2 linked regions of the Prochlorococcus marinus str. GP2 genome follow. The main gene of each other region encodes a partner of the protein of the gene in region 2 in a complex. Links are inferred from orthologs where the notes say so. Each region holds a gene or a part of one and is shown on either strand. Other genes may lie near its edges. The genes, in order: uvrB and EU91_RS06165.

Evidence for each region.
Region 1: the proteins of EU91_RS06165 (region 2) and uvrB are in contact, whole or in part, in a crystal structure (PDB 7EGT), measured with the Thermus thermophilus proteins. The link is inferred for Prochlorococcus marinus str. GP2 from one-to-one orthologs. Residues at the interface, in WP_096412145.1 of Thermus thermophilus: His654, Arg656, Phe657, Gln666, Asp668, Glu669, Lys680, Arg681, Leu682, Ser683, Lys685, Tyr686, Ala687; in WP_096411307.1 of Thermus thermophilus: Glu23, Leu25, Arg26, Asp27, Gly28, Glu29, Arg30, Phe31, Arg55, Glu326, Asp327, Phe328, Glu379, Ser382, Gln383, His398, Gly400, Arg401.

Annotation. Positions count from the first base shown.
Region 1 is NZ_JNAH01000008.1:367,203-370,433, reverse strand. What follows is about bases 315-3,210. They hold uvrB (excinuclease ABC subunit UvrB), read left to right. Parts: upstream 315-690; coding sequence 691-2,730; downstream 2,731-3,210. Other genes in these bases: EU91_RS00475 (aspartate kinase), read right to left, coding at 2,738-3,210; EU91_RS00465 (DUF561 domain-containing protein), read left to right, coding at 315-661. In the rest of the region: more of EU91_RS00465, read left to right, coding at 1-314; more of EU91_RS00475, read right to left, coding at 3,211-3,231. UniProt on the Escherichia coli protein: The UvrABC repair system catalyzes the recognition and processing of DNA lesions. A damage recognition complex composed of 2 UvrA and 2 UvrB subunits scans DNA for abnormalities.
Region 2 is NZ_JNAH01000003.1:274,784-278,203, reverse strand. What follows is about bases 76-3,160. They hold EU91_RS06165 (UvrD-helicase domain-containing protein), read left to right. Parts: upstream 76-456; coding sequence 457-2,865; downstream 2,866-3,160. Other genes in these bases: EU91_RS06170 (CCA tRNA nucleotidyltransferase), read left to right, coding at 2,871-3,160; EU91_RS06160 (hypothetical protein), read left to right, coding at 228-434. Outside these bases: EU91_RS06155 (R-phycoerythrin subunit beta), read right to left, coding at 1-49; more of EU91_RS06170, read left to right, coding at 3,161-3,420. UniProt on the Escherichia coli protein: A helicase with DNA-dependent ATPase activity. Unwinds DNA duplexes with 3'-5' polarity. Translocates on single-stranded DNA with 3'-5' polarity. Initiates unwinding more efficiently from a nicked substrate than double-stranded DNA.

The sequences.
Region 1 (3,231 bases), on a different replicon or contig from region 2:
TGAGGCTGCTTCATTAGGAGGTGCAGATCTTGTCGATATTGCTTGTAAACCTGAACTCGTTGATTTAGCACTTAAGAATTCAACACTACCCGTTTGTGTTAGTTCAGTAGTGCCTCGATCTTTTAAAGATTGTATAAAAGCAGGCGCATCATTAATTGAGATAGGAAATTACGATACTTTTTATGAAAAAGGCATTCATTTTTCAGATAAAAAAGTTTTAAACATTACAAAAGAGACGAGGGATTTATTGCCTAATTTTCCTTTATCAGTAACTGTTCCTCATACTATGCCTATTGATAAACAAGTTGATCTTGCTTTAAAGCTAGTGGAAGAAGGCGTTGATATTATTCAAACAGAAGGTGGTACCAGTTCTACTCCTTTCTCTCCAGGAATTCAAGGTTTTTTTGAAAAATCAGTACCAACTCTTTCAGCTACCTATGCTATTAATCAAGAATTTAAGAAACAATCTCTGAATATACCAATCATGAGTGCCTCTGGATTAAGCCAAGTAACTTGTCCACTAGCAATATCCTCTGGAGCCTCAGCAGTTGGCGTTGGATCTGTGGTTAATAAATTAGATGATTTAATATCAATGATCGCGGTTGTTAGGGGCTTAAAAGAATCTTTAAAAAATTCAATAATTGGAGAAAAAATTTCTTAGTATAGAAATATCCTTTAACTACTGGCTTGATGAACAACTATAAACTTCAAGCTCCTTACGAACCAAATGGAGATCAACCAGAAGCTATTAAAAAATTAGTTAAAGGTGTAAATAATGGTAAACAGTTTCAGACTCTTTTAGGTGCTACTGGAACTGGTAAAACATTTACCATTGCAAATGTAATTCAACAAACAGGAAGACCAGCACTTGTTTTAGCCCATAACAAAACGTTGGCTGCACAATTATGCAATGAATTAAGGGAATTTTTTCCAAAAAATGCTGTTGAGTACTTCATTTCTTACTACGATTATTATCAACCTGAAGCTTATGTACCTGTAAGTGATACTTACATTGCAAAAACTGCTTCAATTAATGAAGAAATAGATATGCTTAGGCATTCTGCAACACGCTCATTATTTGAAAGAAAAGATGTAATTGTTGTAGCCTCAATAAGTTGTATTTATGGTCTTGGTATACCGAGTGAGTATTTAAAAGCTGCAGTTAAATTTGAAGTGGGAAAATCAATAAATCTACGTTCTTCTTTGAGGTCTCTCGTTGAAAATCAATATACTAGAAATGATATTGAAATTACTAGAGGTAGATTCAGAATTAAAGGTGATGTTTTAGAAATCGGTCCAGCTTATGAAGATAGATTAATAAGAATTGAGTTATTTGGTGATGAAGTCGAGGCTATTAGATATGTTGACCCTACTACAGGAGAAATACTTGAAAGTTTGGAACAAGTTAGCGTTTATCCAGCGAAGCATTTTGTGACTCCAAAAGAAAGACTTGAGAGTGCAATAAGTGCAATTAGAGGTGAATTAAAAACTCAACTCGATAAATTTACATACGAAGGAAAATTATTAGAGGCTCAACGTCTAGAACAACGTACAAAATATGATTTAGAAATGCTTAAAGAGGTTGGTTATTGTAATGGAGTTGAGAATTATGCTCGTCATTTATCAGGTAGGGAGGAAGGTTCACCGCCAGAATGCTTAATAGATTACTTTCCTAAAGATTGGTTGTTGGTAGTTGATGAGAGTCATGTGACATGTCCTCAACTTCATGCGATGTACAACGGTGATCAATCTAGAAAAAAAGTTTTAATAGATCATGGTTTTAGATTGCCAAGTGCTGCAGATAATAGACCTTTAAAATGTGAAGAGTTTTGGGAAAAATCAAAACAGACATTATTTATAAGTGCAACCCCTGGTCAATGGGAATTAGATCAATGTGATGGTGAATTTATTGAGCAAGTTATAAGACCAACTGGGGTATTAGACCCTGTCATTGATGTAAGACCTAGTGAAGGCCAAATAGAAGATCTGTTATCTGAAATAAGAATTCGAGCTCAAAAGAATCAAAGAGTGCTTGTGACAACACTTACTAAGAGAATGGCTGAAGATCTAACTGATTTTTTATCAGAAAATAAAGTAAGAGTTAGATATTTGCATTCCGAAATCCATTCAATTGAAAGAATTGAAATTATTCAAGACCTTAGAATGGGCGAATATGATGTTTTGGTAGGAGTTAATTTATTAAGAGAGGGACTAGATCTTCCAGAAGTATCCTTAGTCGCCATTTTAGATGCTGATAAAGAAGGTTTTCTGAGGGCAGAAAGGTCATTGATTCAAACAATAGGAAGAGCTGCCAGACATGTTGAAGGTGTTGCCTTGCTTTATGCAGATAACTTCACAGATTCAATGAAAAGAGCAATATCTGAAACTGAAAGAAGGAGAACTATTCAGAAAAAATATAACCAAGTCAATGGTATTACTCCAAAACCTGCAGGCAAAAAAATAGAAAATTCAATATTATCTTTTCTAGAACTTTCCAGAAAACTAGATGCTGGTGGTTTATCTAAAGATTTAATAAATATAGTTAATAACAAAACTGACGCAATTCTCAGTTCCAGTGATAATCTATGTTTGCTTGAAGAATTGCCTGACTTGATAGAAAAGTTAGAAATTAAAATGAAAGACGCTGCAAAAGAGTTAAATTTTGAAGAAGCAGCAAATTTGAGGGATAGAATCAAAAAATTAAGACAAAAATTGGCAAGAAATAATTAAAAATAACTTATTTTTCTAATTCGAAATGATTATGAATCGCATTAACTGCTTTGTCACAATCTTTTTCTAAGACAATACATGAAGTCCTAATTTCACTCGTGGCAATCATTTCAATATTGATATTTTGGTCAGCCAATGCTCTAAATATTTTTCCAGCCGTCCCAACTTTAAATGCCATTCCTGCTCCTACAGCACTTACTTTTGCTATAGCAGGGCCATCTTCAATGTATGATCCGGGTAATTTTTTTGTTAAGGCCTCAAAAACTAAGTTAGCTTTTTCTCTATCTTGTTTATTCATTGTAAGACTAATATCCTTAGTTTTTAAAGAGGAAATTCTTTCAGATTGAACAATAGTATCGATAAGTAAATTATTTTCAGCTAATGCTAAACATATCGATGCTGCTACACCTGGACGATCAGGCAGTTTTCGAAAGCTTACCTGAACTTGGTTTTTATCTGATGCAATTCCTCTTACTTCAGGTTGATCTTGTTTTTCATTGA
Region 2 (3,420 bases):
TTAATTTCTTATCGGCTGAAAATAGTTGATTATTCTTTGAAGCTGACATTCCTGAATTAAAAAGTTAAAGACCGAACTTAAGAATAATACAAAGCTAGTTAAAACAATACAATTTCAAACTTAACGCAACGCTTCTTAATTAATTACTTCATTCCAAAGTGATAGTTGAAATAATTCAAATAAAAAATTTTTTTCCGCTAATATAAAGCTACATTTTTAATAAAGTTTTGGATCAACAGGATTTAAAATTATCAAAGAAACTTATTTCCTCATATAAAAAAAGATTGGAAAAAGAAATTCTAGACAGAAGTATGAAATTAAAGATGCCTCAAAATAAATTTGAAGAAATAATTAATAACAATAATGAACTTATAAATCTAAAAAAAGCGTTAGAAGATCTAGAAACGGAATCTGAATCTCATAGTAAAGTCTGATTTTTGAAAAATCCTTCCAAAAGTGTCTCAAACCAACAATTTCCTTTTTAAGTCCCTAAACAAACAACAACTTAAAGCAGTAAAACATGTTTATGGACCACTATTAGTTGTAGCAGGTGCAGGTAGCGGTAAAACAAAGGCTCTTACTCACAGAATTGCAAACCTTATTGAGGGTAACTCTATAGATCCCTATAACATTCTCGCAGTCACTTTCACTAACAAAGCTGCTAAAGAAATGAAAGCAAGATTAGAGGTTCTTTTAGCCCAAGAATTAGCTTTTAATCAATTTGGTCAGCCTTGGACAACTCTCAAAGAAATTGATCAAAATCAATTAAGAACAAACGTTCACCAAGAGAGGCTTGAGAACCTTTGGATCGGTACTTTCCATTCCTTATTTTCAAGACTTCTGAGATACGATATTGAAAAATATACTGATCCAGAAGGCCTAAAATGGACAAGGCAATTTTCAATTTATGATGAAACAGATTCTCAAACATTAGTAAAAGAAATTATCAGTCAAGATATGAATCTTGACCCAAAAAGATATGATCCCAAAAAGATTAAAAGATTAATAAGTAATGCTAAAAATCAATGCCTAACTTCTAATGATCTTTTAGAAAAAGCAGATAATAATTTTGATAAAACAGTTGCAGAAGCATACAAGAGATATAGAATTTCTCTTTCAAAAAATAATTCTTTAGACTTTGATGATCTCTTACTTTTGCCTGTTTTCTTATTGAGGCAAAATGATATGGTCAGAGATTACTGGCACAAAAGATTTAAACATATTTTAGTTGACGAATATCAAGATACAAATAAAACACAATATGAACTTATAAAATTAATTGCGGCTGGAAATACTGAACCAAAAAAATTCTTCAATTGGGAAGATCGGTCAATTTTTGTAGTTGGGGATGCTGATCAAAGTATTTATAGTTTCAGAGCAGCTGACTTCAGAATTTTAATTGGTTTTCAAGAAGATTTTAAAACTTCAATCAACGACGATACAAAATCATCTTTAATTAAATTAGAAGAAAATTATAGGTCATCTTCCAATATCCTTGATGCTGCAAACTCATTAATTGAAAACAACTCTGAAAGAATTGACAAAGTTTTAAAGGCTACTAAAGAAAAAGGGGAACTTTTAACGTTACTCAGTTGTGATGATGAAATTTCCGAGGCAGAAGCAATTACCAATAAAATAAAATCACTCAATAACTTTAATCAAACCCCAATTTGGAAAAATTTTGCAATTTTATATCGAACCAGAGCTCAGTCGAGAGTATTAGAAGAATCTCTTGTAAGGTGGCGCATTCCTTATACAATTTTTGGAGGATTGCGTTTTTATGATAGAAGAGAAATTAAAGATGCATTAGCATATTTGAAAGTTCTAGTTAATTCTTCAGATAACGTTAGTCTTTTACGAATCATAAATGTTCCTAGAAGAGGGATTGGTAAGACTACTATTCAAAAACTTAATGAACTATCTAATAGGTTAAATATCCCATTATGGGAGGTTCTTAATGATAAGCAAAGTCTTGAAGAAACAATAGGCCGATCATCAAAAGGAATTAATAAATTTACTGAAATTATGAATGATCTACTGTGTTACCTAGAAAACTCAGGTCCCGCTCAACTACTACAACTTATATTAGAAAAAAGTGGTTATTTAGGTGACTTGCTGTCTAGCGGGACTGAAGAATCTGAAGATAGAAGAAATAACTTACAAGAACTAATCAATGCAGCTACTCAATATGAAGAAGAAACAGAAAGTGGAGATGTAGAGGGATTTCTTTCTACAGCAGCCTTAACAACTGATAATGATACGAAGAAAAATAATCCTAACTCTGTAACTCTCATGACTCTGCATAATAGTAAAGGTTTAGAATTTCAAAATGTTTTTATCACTGGGCTAGAACAAGGTCTCTTCCCTAGCCATAGATCAATAGATACTCCCTCACTTCTTGAAGAGGAGAGAAGATTATGCTATGTAGGTATTACTAGAGCTAAAGAAAGAGTTTTCTTAAGTCATGCTAGAGAAAGAAGATTATGGGGTGGAATGCGTGAAGCAACAATTCCTTCAATATTTCTTTCAGAAATACCTGAAGATTTAATGGATGGCGAATTACCACAAACTGGTGGTGCTTCAATTAGAAGAGATTGGCATCTTGATCGTTTAACTAGAGTTGATCGAAACAATTCAAATGAATTTGTTAACAAACCAATAAATGCAGTAAGAAAATTATATTCAGGTCCCAGTAAAGGGAAAAGCTGGATAGTTGGAGATATGCTAATTCACTCAAAGTTTGGGAAAGGTGAAATCATACATATTTTTGGGAGTGGGGAAAAAATATCTTTAGCAGTAAAATTTGGTGATAAAGGAAGTAAAATTCTAGATCCCAGATTAGCTCCAATTCGTTATGTAAATTAAAACTTATGAATGATATCTCTGATTACATCGAAGGGGAATTAATCAAAACTCCATTTAATCTATATAACCTAATTGCTAAATACATAGAATCTAATAACAATACTAAAGTAGCTTTTGTTGGCGGTTATTTAAGAGATTTATTAATTAGTAAATTCCACAAAAAATCGTTTTCTAAACCTGTAGATATTGATCTTGTTATTGAAGGATCCTCTATTTCTCTAGCAAAATTTATAAAAAAAAATATTGTAAATGTAGATTTATGTTTAATCAAGGAATTTAATTTATATAACACTGTAGAAATAAATATTAATGACTATAAAATTGATATTGCTTCTGCAAGAAAAGAAATTTATTCTGCTCCAGGCTTAAATCCCACAGTAAATAAAAGTACTATTGAGGAGGATCTTAAGAGGAGAGATTTCACTATAAATTCAATAGCCTTCGAGGTCTCGACAAGGAAAATCTATGATCTTTATGGAGGAATTTCTGATATAAAAAGTAAAAGATTGAACTTACTTCACAGTAATAGCATTGCAGATGATCCAAGTAGATTAA